3 regions of the Allobosea sp. 124 genome follow, and region 2 is predicted to be linked to each of the others. Evidence: predicted binding sites of a transcription regulator. Region 2 holds the regulator's gene; each other region holds the start of a gene.

Region 1 (4,614 bases), 460 kb from region 2:
GCCGGTGACGGTGTCGATGATGCCGAAGGTGTCGAAGAAGACGTAGACGATGTTGACGACGAGCAGAAAGAAGGTCGTCGGCGAGAGCAGCGGGAAGACGATCGTCCAGAAGCGCCGCATCGGCCGCGCGCCGTCGATCACGGCGGCCTCGATCACGCTCTTGGGGATCGACTGGAGGCCGGCGAGGAAGAACAGGAAATTGTAGCTGATCTGCTTCCAGGTCGCGGCGAGGATGACGAGCAGCATCGCGTCATTGCCGTTGAGGCGGGGATTCCAGGCGATGCCGAGATTCGACAGTCCGCGCGCCAGCATGCCCAGCGAAGGATCGAACATGAACAGCCAGAGCACGCCTGCGACGGCGGGCGCCACCGCATAGGGCCAGATCAGCAGCGTCTTGTAGATCTCGGCGCCACGGATCTGGCGGTCCGCCATGACCGCGAAAAGCAGTGCCAGCGAGAGCGAGAGCACGCAGACGAAGCTCGAGAAGATCGCCGTATTGATAAAGGCGCGAAGATAGCCAGGGTCGCTGAACAGAAGCTGGTAGTTCTCGAACCAGACGAATTCGGTCGATGTTCCGAAAGCGTCTTGCAGGAGAAAGCTCTGCCACACGGCCTGGGTGGCCGGCCAGTAGAAGAACACGACCGTGATCGCGAGCTGCGGCAGGAGCAGCATCAGCGGAATCGTCAATCCATTGAAGAAGGCGTTCTTCTGCATCAAGCGCTACTCATGTCATTCCGGGGCTTCGCGAAGCGAAGAACCCGGAACCCACGACCGGGTGAGAGATGTCAACGGAGCAGTCCGGGTGGCCTGCCCCGTCGTGGGTTCCGGGTTCGGCCCTTCGGGCCGCCCCGGAATGACGAAGAAGCTCAGCGCGACGCGCTGCGCTCGAACTGGCGCAGCATCTGGTTGCCGCGCTCGACGGCGGCATCGAGCGCTGCCTTCGGGGTCTTCTGGCCGTTCAGCGCCGCTTCCATTTCCTCCGACCAGATGTCGCGGATCTGGACGAGGCTGCCATAGCGCAGGCCCTTCGAGTTGTCCGTCGGCTCCTTGTTGTTGAGCTCCAGGATCGGGGTCTCGAGATAGGGCTTGTCCTTGTAGAAGCCCGACGCCTTGACCTTCTCATAGGCCGCCTTGGTGATCGGCAGATAGCCCGACTCGGTGTGCAGCTTCACCTGCCGGTCGACATCGGAGAGGAAGGTGAAGAACTTGGCGACGCCCTTGTATTCGTCGGCCTTCTTGCCACCCATCACCCACAGCGAGGCGCCGCCGATGATCGAGTTCTGCGGCGCGCCGGCGGCTTCGGGGTAGTAAGGCATCGCGGCATTGGCCCAGTCGAACTTGGCGTTGGCCTTGACGTTGCCGAAGAAGCCCGAGGAGGTCAGCATGATCGGGCATTCGCCCGAGGTGAAGCGGCCTTCACCGGTGTTGGTGCGGCCGGAGTAATCGTAGACGCCGGCCTTCTGCAGCTCGGCCAGATTGGTCCAATGCTTCAGGAAGAGCGGGCTCTGGTTGAAGTTGAGCACGGCGTCGAAGCCGTCCATGCCGTTGACCTTGGTCGACAGCGGAATGTTGTGCCAGGCGCCGAACTGCTCGATGTTGGCCCAGGGCGCCCAGGCATTGGTGAAGCCGCACTTCTCGAAGCCGGCCGCCTTCAATTTCTTGCCGGCTTCGAACACTTCGGGCCAGGTCTTCGGCGGGGCGTCGGGGTTCAGGCCGGCCTTCTTGAAGGCGTCCTTATTATACCACATCACCATCGAGGAGGAGTTGAACGGCATCGAGAGCATCTCGCCCTTGGCCGTCGAGTAGTAGCCGGTGATCGCCGGCAGATAGGCCTTCGGATCGAATGCTTCGCCGGCTTCCTTCATCATCTCGTGGACGGGTTTCACGGCGCCCTTGGCGGACATCATCGTGCCGGTGCCGACCTCGAAGACCTGCAGGATGTGAGGGGCGGTGCCAGCGCGGAAGGCGGCGATGCCGGCGTTCAGTGTGTCCGGATAGGAGCCCTTATAGGCCGGAACGATCTTGTAGTCCTTTTGCGAGGCGTTGAAATCCTCGGCCAGTTTCACGACGACATCGTTGTTGGCGCCGGTCAGCGCATGCCACCATTGGATTTCGGTCTGGGCTGCCGCAGGCGCGGCACCGGCGAGCGCGAAAGCGGCGACGGACATCAGGATGCGAGATTTCACTGTCATCATTATCTCCCTTCCGCCCTCGGTTCGCTTTGGGCGGCTGTTCTTGTTGGTGCGCAAGCTAGCATGAAGGGCGGGCGACGTTTCAATGACAAAATCATGACAGGCGCAAGCGCCTGATCGGCGCATCCCTGTGCGGAGGCCCTTGCACATTTGCCCGGAAGGCGCTGTTCTCCCCGGCCATTGCGCCCTCGACGGATCCCCGCCATGCCAAACCTCTTGCTGACGCCAGATCAGACCCTGCCGAATGATGCTGCCGCTGCCACCTTGCTCGGCCGCGTCTGGCGCCCCGATGTCGGTGGCCCGGCGGTCGTGACCTTGCGCGACGGCCTGCTCATCGACATCAGCCGCGCCTTTGCCACCAGCCGCGACCTCTGCGAGGCGAAGGACCCGGCCGCGGCGCTGCGGGCGGCGCCGGGCGAGCCGATCGGGACGCTTGCGGAGATTCTGGCGAACACCCCGGTTGACGGTCGCGATGCTGGCAGGCCCTGGCTGCTCTCGCCGCTCGATCTTCAGGTCGTGAAGGCGGCCGGCGTCACCTTCGCGGTCTCGATGCTGGAGCGCGTCATCGAGGAGAAGGCACGCGGCAATCCGGCGGCGGCCGTGGCGATCCGCGCCGAGATCGGCAAGCTCATCGGCGACGATCTCTCGAAGCTGAAGCCCGGTTCGCCCGAGGCGATGCATCTCAAGGAGGTGCTGATCAAGCAGGGCGCCTGGAGCCAGTATCTCGAGGTCGGCATCGGGCCCGACGCTGAGATCTTCACCAAGGCGCCGCCGATGTCCTCGGTCGGCACGGGCTTCGATGCCGGCCTGCACCCGGCCTCGACCTGGAACAATCCCGAGCCCGAGATCGTGCTGGTCGTGGCGTCGGACGGGCGTATCGTCGGCGCCACGCTTGGCAACGACGTCAATCTGCGCGATGTCGAGGGACGCTCCGCCCTGCTGCTCGGCAAGGCCAAGGACAACAATGCGGCCGCCGCCGTCGGCCCCTTCATCCGCCTGTTCGATGCCGGCTTCACGCTCGACCATGTCCGCAACACCACGGTCACGCTGACGGTCGAGGGCGAGGACGGCTTCACGCTCGAAGGCTCGTCCTCGATCGCCAAGATCAGCCGCGATCCCGCCGATCTTGCAGCGCAGATGATCGGCCCGCATCACCAGTATCCCGACGGCGCGGCGCTCTATCTCGGCACCATGTTCGCGCCGATCAAGGACCGCGACACGCCCGGCGGCGGCTTCACCCACAAATACGGTGACGTCGTCACCATCGCCGCGCCCGAGCTCGGCGCGCTGGTCAACCGCATGCGCCGCACCGACGAATGCGAGCCCTGGACCTTCGGCACCTCGCATTTGATGCGCAGCCTGGCCAAGCGCGGGCTGCTGTGAGCGCAGCCGACATCCTCGTCGTCGGCGAGGCGATCGGCGATTTCATCCCGCGCGACGCCGAGGGGCGGCTCTACGAGGCGGTGCTGGGCGGCTCCGGCTTCAACGCGGCGCTGGCGCTCGCCCGCTTCGGCGCGCGGCCGGCCTATGCCGGGGCGCTCTCCACCGACGCTCTCGGCCGCCGCTTCCGCGATGCGCTGCGGCGAGAGGGCATCGGCGCGGCGCAGATCCATGACAGCCGCCTGCCGAGCGCGGTCGCCATCGTCGCGCCGCTCGGCCCCGGCGGTGTCCCGGAATTCGCCCTGTATCTCGACGGCACGGCCCATGCCGAGCCGGAGGGCACGCCGCGCCACATGCCACCCGGCGCCGCCCATCTTCACGCCGCGTCCTTCGGCGCCACCGTCGGTGCCTCGGCCGAGGCCGTGGCGGCGCTGGCCGCGAGCGCCCGCGCGGCGGGGGCGACGATGAGCTACGACGTCAACATCCGCGCCTCCGTCCTGCCGGAGCGCGGCCGGGCGCTGGCCCTGATCGAGGCGCGCATCGCTCAGGCCGACATCGTCAAGGCGAGCCTCGACGACCTCGCCTGGCTGTATCCGGGCGAATCCGCGGAGACGACCGCGCAGCGCTGGCACGCGCTCGGCGCCCGTCTCGTCCTCGTCACGCAAGGACCCGACGGAGCCATCTGCTACGGCCCGAAAGAGGCGCTCGCCGCTGCCGCGCCGCCGGTCACGGTGGTCGACACGGTCGGTGCGGGCGATACCTTCATCGGCGGCTTTCTCGCGGTGCTGGCAGCCCGCGGTCGGCTCGGGCGGGGCTTCACCGACGCGTTGCGTGACGATCTCCAGGCCGCGCTGGCCTTCGCCTGTGCCGTTGCGGCGGATACCTGCACCAGACCCGGCTGCGATCCGCCGCGCCGAACCGCCATTTGACACCGGGACCGCGACGATGCGCCTGAGCTATCTCGACTATCACACCTGCGGCGAGCCGGTGCGCATCGTCACCGGCGGCTATCCGGAGCTGAAGGGCGCGACGATTCTCGAAA
Region 2 (4,614 bases):
GATCACCTGGCGGGCGGCGAAGTCGGGCATGGTCACCGGCATTCTGCTGGCGCTGGCCCGCATCGCCGGTGAGACGGCGCCGCTGATCTTCACCGCGCTGAACAATAATTTCTGGTTCTCGCCCACCCTTTCGGGCGGCGTCTCCAACCTGCCGGTGACGATCTACCAGTTCGCCTCGGCGCCTTACGAGAACTGGCAGCAGCTCGCCTGGGCCGGCTCTCTGATCATCACCATGTCGATCCTGCTGCTCTCAATTGTTGCCCGCCGCATTGTGCGCGGTTCCAAGTGAGCAGTGAAACTGAACCCTCGTCGCGTTCGATCTGAAGGAAAAAGTCGATGCTTTCGACGCTGGAACTAAGCCCCCAAACGCTCGATGCCGACGCCCCCGTGCGGATCGCGGTCAAGAACCTCGATTTCTACTATGGCGAGCACAAGGCGCTGAAGAACATCAATCTCGATTTCCGGGACCGGCACGTCACGGCGCTGATCGGCCCGTCGGGCTGCGGCAAGTCGACCCTGCTGCGCATCTTCAACCGGATTTACTCGCTTTATCCCGAACAGCGCGCCACCGGCGAGATCATGCTCGACGGCCGCAATGTCATCTCCAACGACATCGACGTGAACGAGCTGCGCTCGCGCATCGGCATGGTCTTCCAGAAGCCGACGCCGTTCCCGATGTCGATCTACGACAACGTCGCGTTCGGCATCCGCCTCTACGAGAAGCCGCCGAAGTCGGAACTCGACGACCGCGTCGAAGGCGCGCTGCGCCGCTCGGCCTTGTGGGACGAGGTCAAGGACAAGCTCAAGACCTCCGGCATGGGCCTCTCGGGCGGCCAGCAGCAGCGCCTGTGCATCGCCCGCACCATCGCGCAGAAGCCGGAAGTGATCCTGTTCGACGAGCCGACCTCGGCGCTCGACCCGATCTCGACCGGCAAGATCGAGGACCTGCTGGAGCAGCTCAAGAGCGACTTCACCATCGTGATCGTGACCCACAACATGCAGCAGGCGGCGCGTATCTCGCAGTACACCGCCTTCATGTATCTGGGCGAGGTCATCGAGTTCGCGCCGACCAACACGATCTTCATGAACCCGAACAAGAAGCAGACGCAGGACTACGTCACCGGCCGCTTCGGCTGAACCGCACGCGCTGCACAGGGATAAAACGTCGATGACCGAACATATCGTCCGTTCCTACGATGCCGAGCTCGAGGGCTTGCGCCGCAGCCTTGCCGAGATGGGTGGCATGTCCGAGCGCATGCTCGGCGACTCCACCGTGGCGCTCGTCCGCCGCGACACCACGCTCGCCCAGAAGGTGATCTCGGCCGACCAGCGCCTCGACAACCTGCAGCGCGATGTCGAGGAACGCGCCGTGCTGACCATCGCGCGGCGCCAGCCTCTCGCCAACGACCTGCGCGAGCTGATCTCGGCGATCCGCATCGCCGCGGACATCGAGCGCGTCGGCGACCTCGCCAAGAACATCGCCAAGCGGGCCGTCGCGATCTCCGGCCAGTTTTCGCCGCCGCACCGCGCCGTGGTCGGGCTGGAGCATATGAGCCGGCTCGTCCAGGCCCAGCTCAAGGACGTGCTCGACGCCTATGCGGCCAACAACGAGCAGAAGGCGCTCGAGGTCTGGCATCGCGATGGCGAGATCGACGCGCTCTACACCTCGCTGTTCCGCGAACTCCTGACCTATATGATGGAAGACCCGCGCAACATCACCTTCTGCACGCATCTGCTGTTCTGCGCCAAGAATGTCGAGCGCATCGGCGACCACACCACCAACATCGCCGAGACGATCCATTATCTCGTCACTGGCGAGTCGCTCGACCTGAACCGACCCAAGCTCGACACCACCGACATCAGCGTCGAGGCGGTGACGGGAAACTGAGATAATTTGACTGCGCTGAGGTCTCCCGCGTCATGGTCGGGCTTGTCCCGACCATCCATGTCTTCGCTGCTCGAATGCGGTGTTCAAGATGTGGCTGCTCGCCACGAGGGCGGGCATGACGGTGTGCATCGGCCCAGAGACCGAAATGGAACCGCGCCATGCCCGCCCGCATCCTGATCGTCGAGGACGAGGAGCCGCTGACCCTGCTGCTGCGCTATAATCTCGAGGCCGAGGGCTTCGAGGTCGACAGCGTTGCGCGCGGCGACGACGCCGAGTTGCACCTGCGTGACAACACGCCCGATCTGGTGCTGCTCGACTGGATGCTGCCCGGTCTGTCCGGCATCGAGCTCTGCCGGCGTCTGCGGGCGCGGCGTGACACCGAGCGGGTGCCGATCATCATGCTGACCGCGCGCGGCGAGGAGACCGAGCGCGTGCGCGGCCTCGCCACCGGCGCCGACGACTATGTCGTCAAGCCGTTCTCGCTGCCGGAGCTGATCGCGCGCATCCAGGCGCTGCTGCGCCGGGCCAAGCCCGGCCATGTCGCCGGGCTGCTGACGGCGGGCGATCTCGAACTGGACCGGACGACGCGCCGTGTCCGCCGTTCGGGCCAGGAGCTGCATCTCGGGCCGACCGAGTTCCGTTTGCTCGAATTCCTGATGCAGGCGCCGGGCCGGGTCTATTCCCGCGCCCAGCTGCTCGACGCCGTCTGGGGCCGCGACGTCTATATCGACGAGCGCACCGTCGACGTCCATGTCGGTCGCCTGCGCAAGGCGATCACGCCGGGCGATGCCAAGGACCCGCTGCGCACGGTGCGGGGCGCCGGCTACGCCTTCGACGAGACCTTTGCGCGGGCCTGAACGCGGCCTTTTCCGTCATGCCCGGGCCTGCCCCGAGCATCTCTCCCCCAAGCCTCTCTCTCCCACAAGCCTCTCTCCCACAAGCCTCGCTCCGCGAAAATTCTCGGGTCTGCGCTTCGCCCGGGAAGGACGCTCGTTCACCGCGGCGCTGCGATGATGATCGCTGCGCCGGCGAGGCAGACCAGCCCGCCCGCAATGTCCCAGCGATCGGGCCGGAAACCCTCCACCGCCCAGAGCCAGGCGAGCGACGCGGCGATATAGACCCCGCCATAGGCCGCGAAGGCGCGCCCCGCCGCATCGCTCTCGACCAGCGTCAGCAGCCAGGCGAAGAGCGCGAGGCAGGCCAGCCCTGGCAGCAGCCACCAGACCGGCTTGCCCAGCCGCATCCAGCCCCAGAATGCGAAGCAGCCGGCGATCTCGAAGACGGCGGCGCCAAGATAGGCGGCCATGGTCGGCATGATGGCTCCGATTGTTCTTCCCGGCAGGGTGCGGCAGGTCTAAGCCATGACGCAGTTTTGTTGAACCGCGCGGTCATCCCGGCCGAAGCGCAGCGCAGAGCCGGGATCCATTCCTGACGCTTGCCCGGAAACGCGCTGGCATGCCAGGGCCTTGCCGCTGTCATCCGGGACGATGCGCGATCTCGATGGGTCAATCGCATGTCTGACATCGCCATCATCGGCGCAGGCCCGGCCGGGCTGATCGCGGCGGAGCGGCTCGCGCAGGCGGGCCACCGCGTCACCCTCCACGAGCGGATGGCCTCGCCCGCCCGGAAATTCCTGCTCGCCGGGCGGGGCGGGCTGAACCTGACTCATTCCGAGCCGCTCGACGCCTTTCTCGGTCGCTACGGCGCGGCACGCGACTGGCTCGAACCGGCGATTCGCACCTTCCCGCCGCAGGCGCTGCGCGATTGGGCCGACGGGCTCGGCGCGGAGAGCTTCGTCGGCTCGAGCGGTCGCGTCTTCCCCAGGGCGATGAAGGCCTCGCCGCTGCTGCGGGCCTGGCTCCGGCGGCTGGACGGGCTCGGCGTCCGGCTCGAGGCCGGGCGACGCTGGACCGGCTGGGCGCAGGACGGCGCCCTGAGCTTCGAGGGGCGCGACGGTGCCTTCACCGCCACACCCGATGCGACGCTGCTTGCGCTCGGCGGGGCAAGCTGGCCGCGGCTGGGCTCCGATGGCGGCTGGGTTCCGCTGCTGGCGGAGAAAGGCGTCGCCATCGCACCGCTGCGGCCGGCGAATGGCGGCTTCGCGGTCGACTGGTCTGCAACGCTGCGCGAGCGTTTCGCCGGCGCGCCGCTGAAGCGCATCGTCATCCGCTTCGCCGGCCGCGAGGTTGCGGGTGAGGCGATGCTGGATCCCCATGGCATCGAGGGCGGCGCGATCTATGCCCTGTCTGGACCGCTGCGCGGGGCGATCGACCGCGACGGCTCTGCTGCGATCGCGATTGATCTCCGTCCCGATCTCGACCTCGCGCGGCTGACGGAGAAGCTGGCTAAGCGCCGCAAGGGCGAGACGCTGAGCAACCATCTGCGCAAGGCGGCTGGTCTCTCGGCGGCGGCCGTCGCCGTGCTGCGCGACGCTGCCGGCGGCAGGCTGGACGAAGCGCCGGCCGCGCTGGCGGCGGCGATCAAGGCGACGCCATTGCGGCTGCTCGGCCCGATGCCGATAGCCCGCGCCATATCGAGCGCCGGCGGCATCGAGGCCGCCGGGATCGACCCGCATTTCATGCTGAAGCGCCTGCCGGGCGTCTTCGCCGCCGGCGAGATGCTGGATTGGGAGGCTCCGACCGGCGGCTATCTGCTGCAGGCCTGCCTCTCCACGGGCGTCGCGGCGGCGTCCGGGATGGAGCACTGGCTGGGGACGCGGAAGGAGT
Region 3 (4,614 bases), 4.1 Mb from region 2:
GCCGAGGATTTGGATGGAGAGCCCGATGGCGAGCATCCGCGTGATGCCGTAGCGCGCCGCGAGCCAGCCGCCGATCAGGTTGGCGGCGATGCCGGCCGCCTCGTAGAGCAGAAACAGGAAGGCGAGTGTGAAGGGCGAGTAGCCGAGCCGGAAGAAGTGCAGCAGCACGAGCATGCGCAGCGCGCCGTCCGTCAGAGTGAAGCCCCAATAGGCGGCTGTGACGATGGCGTAGTTGCGCGTGCCCCGGCTGGCGGCGGAATTCTGCACCGCCTCAGATCCCGGCCTGTTCGAGATGGCAGGCGAGGTCGACCATGCGGCAGGCATAGCCCATCTCGTTGTCGTACCAGGCGTAGACCTTCAGCATCGTCCCGTCGGTGATGAGTGTCGAAAGCCCGTCGACGATCGCAGAACGCGTGTCGCGCTGGTAGTCGATCGAGACCAAGGGCCTCGGCTCGAAGCCGAGGATGCCGGCGAGGGGCCCCTTGGCCGCGGCCTCGAACAGGGCGTTCACCTCGGCAGCCGTCGTCGGCTGCTCCAATTCGAAGACGCAGTCGGTCAGGGAGGCATTGAGCACAGGCGCGCGCACGGCGTGGCCGTCGAGCTTGCCCTTCAGCTCGGGGTAGATCAGCGCAATCGCGGTCGCGCTTCCCGTCGTCGTCGGCTGCAAGGAGAGCATCGCGGAGCGTGCCCGGCGCAGGTCCTTATGGGGTGCATCGACGACGACGTTCGTGTTGGTCGGATCATGGATCGTGGTGATCTGTCCGTGCCGTATTCTCAGGTTCTCGTGCACGACCTTCACCACCGGCGCCAGACAGTTGGTGGTGCATGAGGCGGCCGTGACGATCGGGTGCCTGGCAGGGTCGTACAGGTGCTCGTTGATGCCGATGACGACGTTCAGGACCGACACATCCTTGACCGGCGCGGCCACGATGACGCGTTTGGCGCCACGCTTGAGATGGCCCTCGATCGCAGCCGGCGTCAGGAACTTGCCGGTACATTCCAGCACGACGTCGACGCCGAGGTCTCCCCACGGGACGTCGCCCGGCGCGGCCTCGGCGGTGAACCTCATCCGCCGATGGTCGATCCGGATGGAGTTCTCGCCTTCGTGGCCGACATCGGCTCGCCAGCGCCCCTGCATGCTGTCGAATTCGAGCAGATGGGCGGTCGCTGCCGCCCCGCCCTTGATCTCGTTGAGATGAACGACGTCGAGCCGGTTGCCGGCACGCGGATCATCGCTCTGCCGTTGGACCGCGCCGAGCGCCGCCCGCAGAGCCAGGCGCCCAATGCGCCCCATGCCGTTGATACCGACCCGCATGATCCCCGCTCCATCCGATGCTGCTGGACCGTCCATCACCCGGATGAAGGCAATATGTCAATATGTCGGTTTACTTCGACATATTGATAGGGCAGTTTATATGTCGACATCAACCGACACGACGAGGTCGATTCATGAAAACGGCTCCCCTCAAGGTCCTTTTCGTCTGCAAGGGCAACCACGCGCGCTCGATCATGGCGGAAGCCATCATGCGGCGGCTCGCTGGTGACAAGTTCACCGTGTTCAGCGCCGGCAGCCAGCCACGCTCGGAGGTCAGCCCCTTCGTCGTCAGGCTTCTGACATCTCTGAACTACGATCTGACCGGCCTTTACCCCAAGAGCTGGAACGAATTCGCGCAACCCGGCTCTTCTGAACTGGACTTCGTCTTCACGCTGTCGGAAACCGCCGCCAATGCCGTGCCTCCGGCCTGGCCCGGCAACCCGATGCTGGCGCTCTGGACGCTGCCCGATCCCGCCGCCTTCGAAGGCGAGGATGTGCAGAAGGCGCTTGCCTTCGCGGACGCCTACCGCATGCTCAACAACCGGATTTCGATCTTCTCGAGCTTGCCGCTCGCGACGCTGCACGGCATGGCGCTACAGCACCGGCTCGACTCAATCGGGAAGGACCTGGGCAGGAAGGATGATGCAGCGTGACGCCAAGATTGGACGCATCGAGATTGGAGGCATCGAGGTTGGACTCTCCGGAGGCCGTGGCGCTGCTCGCCGCGTTGGCGCAGCCGACGCGGCTGGAGATTTTCCGCTTGCTGATGCGGTATCGGCCGCATGGTCTGGCGGCCGGCGATATCGGTCGCCTGCTTGCTGTCGCGCACAACACCCTCTCCACGCATCTGGGGGCGCTGGAGCAGGTCGGCCTGTTGATATCACGCCGCGAGGGGAGGCACGTCATCTTCGCGGCTCAGGCCTCTCGCGCCAACGCCCTCCTGGCGTTCCTGTCGGATGCCTGCTGCACTGAAAGGCCGGTAGAATGCGAGAATATGGCCGCAGCCATTCCAGCACGGCGCGAGTTCGTCGTCAGTGATAGGCCGCTGCGCGTGCTCGTCGTCTGCACTGGCAACTCGGCCCGCTCGATCATGGCTGAGGCTGTCCTCAATAGAGAAGGCCTCGGGCGGATTCTGGCCTTCTCGGCGGGGAGCCGCCCGCAGGAAGCGCCGCATCCGCTAGCCCTCGGCCTGCTGGACGATCTCGGCTACGACATCGCGGCGATGCGATCGAAGTCCTGGGACGAGTTCCTTGGTTCCGATGCGCCCGAACTCGATCTTGTCATCACGGTCTGCGACGATGCCGCGGAAGGGGATTGCCCGGCATTCTCCGGCGTCCCGATGCGGGTGCACTGGGGCCTGGATGATCCGGCTGCCGTGTCGGGTCCACAAGCCGCCAGGCGCGCTGCCTTCCTCCAGAGCTATCGAGATTCGACGGCGCGCGTCACCGCCTTCGTCAACCTGCCGTTCGAACAGATGAGGCTCGCCGAGCTCGAGCCCGTACTGAAGGCGATCGGCCGCATGGACGGGGCCACCGACAGGTCGCTGGAGCGGGCCGCGTGACGATCAAGGCCGCCGCGACCGATGTGGTGATCTCACAAAGCCGACCAAGAGTGTCCGCCAGAACATGGTCTACGGTCTCATCGAGTGGCGCATCGTAACCGAAGATGCCGGTTGGATCGAGGCCGGTCCGCTCAAACCGCTGTGATGCCGAGTCTGGGATCGAGATCGAACTCGGCGGCGAAGTAGTCGATCGCGGCGCGCACCTTCGGGGGAAGGAAGCGGCGGGAGGGGTAGACGGCGCTGATCGGTTGTGGCGGAGGCTCGAAGTCGCGCAGCAGAACCACCAGCCTGCCGTTCTCGATCTCGCCGTCGATAAAATGCCAGATCGGCGTATAGCCGATGCCGAGCCCCTGCAGGACGCAGGCGCGCACGGCTTCCGTGTTGTTGACATGGACCGGACCGGCGACCGCCACCGAGATCTGTCCTTCCGAAGAGGCGAAGTGCCAGCGCGCGCCGGTCAGCAGGCGATCGTAGACGATGCAGTCATGTCCGGCGAGGTCCGCGGGATGCCGGGGAGCGTCATGGCAGGCGAGGTACTCCGGCGTCGCGACCAGGACCCGGCGCGAGGTCGCGATCCGGCGTGAAATCAGCGAGGCGTCCGTCGTTTCGCCGACGCGGATGGCGAGATCGATGCCCTCCTCGACCAGATCGGAGAAGCCGTCGTTCATCGTCAGCGCGATCTCGATGTCGGGGTAGCGGGCCCGGAAACGCGGCAAGCGCGGGATCACGTGCAGTCGCCCGAAGACTCCGGCGCAGGCGAGGCGCAGCGTTCCCGACGGCTTGCCCTTGCGCCGCCCGACGGCGCTTTCGGCCTCGGCGGCGGCTTCCACCGTGCGCTGCGCATGGTCGTAGAACACGCGTCCATCATCGGTCAGCGTCAGCGCCCGGGTCGTTCGCTGGAACAGCAGGCAGCCGAGATGGTCCTCCAGCAGCGCGATCTGGCGCGAGACGGTCGGTTGCGAGGAATTCAGCTCGCGCGCGACCGCCGTAAAGGAACCGGCCTCGACGGTGCGGATGAAGGTTCGGAAGAGCGCAAGCATGTCGGACATTCATCCACGATACGTATGAACGCCATCCAATCAAGGCGCGTTGTCGCGCCAACCTGAATGGCGCATCTGTCTCTCCACGGACGGCAACACGCCGCCAGCGCATTCAAGGAGAGATCCCGATGACCACGATCAACGTCCCCACCCGCGAAGACGTCACCCCCGCCAACCAGCAGATCTTCGACCAGCTCAAGGGCAAGCTCGGCTTCGTGCCGAACCTCTATGCCACGCTCGCCCATTCCGAGCAGGCGCTCGGCAGCTACCTCGCCTTCCAGAACGCGAAATCGAGCATCACGGGCAAGGCCCGCGAGGTGGTCAACCTTGCCGTCAGCCAGGTCAATGAGTGCGAATACTGCCTTGCCGCCCACACGGTGATCGGCGGCATGGTCGGCTTCACGCCCGACCAGATCCTGGAGATCCGCTCGGGCCGCGCTTCCTTCGACGCCAGGCTCGACGCGCTCGCCCGCCTCGCCCGCGACGTCACCGAACGCCGTGGTCACGCCGACCCGGAACTGGTCGACGCCTTCCTCGCCGCCGGCTGGACGCAGGAGAACCTCGTCGATGCGATCGTCGTGGTCGGCGACAAGACCGTGACCAACTACCTGCACGCGACCACCAGAATCCCGGTCGATTTTCCCGCCGCTCCCGAGCTGAAGCCGCGCCGCGCCGCCGCCGAGTGACTGCAACAGCCG

What was found. The regulator PhoB, encoded in region 2, activates phosphate uptake and scavenging genes when phosphate is short. The targets are predictions, from matches to a motif close to TGTCATNNANCTGTCAT.
Region 1: ugpB (sn-glycerol-3-phosphate ABC transporter substrate-binding protein UgpB) is a predicted target of PhoB. The motif match lies at 2,278-2,294, and genes of this name have one in related genera.
Region 3: C8D03_RS25280 (ArsJ-associated glyceraldehyde-3-phosphate dehydrogenase) is a predicted target of PhoB. The motif match lies at 1,359-1,375, and genes of this name have one in related genera.

What each region holds. Positions count from the first base shown of each region.
Region 1 is NZ_PZZM01000001.1:1,723,073-1,727,686, reverse strand. Features, by position in the region: gene ugpA (sn-glycerol-3-phosphate ABC transporter permease UgpA) at 1-714, opposite strand, end outside; gene ugpB (sn-glycerol-3-phosphate ABC transporter substrate-binding protein UgpB) at 867-2,192, opposite strand; gene C8D03_RS08035 (fumarylacetoacetate hydrolase family protein) at 2,397-3,575, shown strand; gene C8D03_RS08030 (PfkB family carbohydrate kinase) at 3,572-4,501, shown strand; gene C8D03_RS08025 (proline racemase family protein) at 4,518-4,614, shown strand, end outside.
Region 2 is NZ_PZZM01000001.1:1,261,277-1,265,890, reverse strand. Features, by position in the region: gene pstA (phosphate ABC transporter permease PstA) at 1-289, shown strand, start outside; gene pstB (phosphate ABC transporter ATP-binding protein PstB) at 337-1,137, shown strand; gene phoU (phosphate signaling complex protein PhoU) at 1,169-1,888, shown strand; gene phoB (phosphate regulon transcriptional regulator PhoB) at 2,047-2,745, shown strand; gene C8D03_RS06000 (YnfA family protein) at 2,883-3,203, opposite strand; gene C8D03_RS05995 (TIGR03862 family flavoprotein) at 3,402-4,614, shown strand, end outside.
Region 3 is NZ_PZZM01000001.1:5,328,324-5,332,937, reverse strand. Features, by position in the region: gene arsJ (organoarsenical effux MFS transporter ArsJ) at 1-267, opposite strand, end outside; gene C8D03_RS25280 (ArsJ-associated glyceraldehyde-3-phosphate dehydrogenase) at 272-1,315, opposite strand; gene C8D03_RS25275 (arsenate reductase ArsC) at 1,450-1,968, shown strand; gene C8D03_RS25270 (arsenate reductase/protein-tyrosine-phosphatase family protein) at 2,025-2,876, shown strand; gene C8D03_RS25265 (LysR family transcriptional regulator) at 3,008-3,916, opposite strand; gene C8D03_RS25260 (carboxymuconolactone decarboxylase family protein) at 4,045-4,602, shown strand.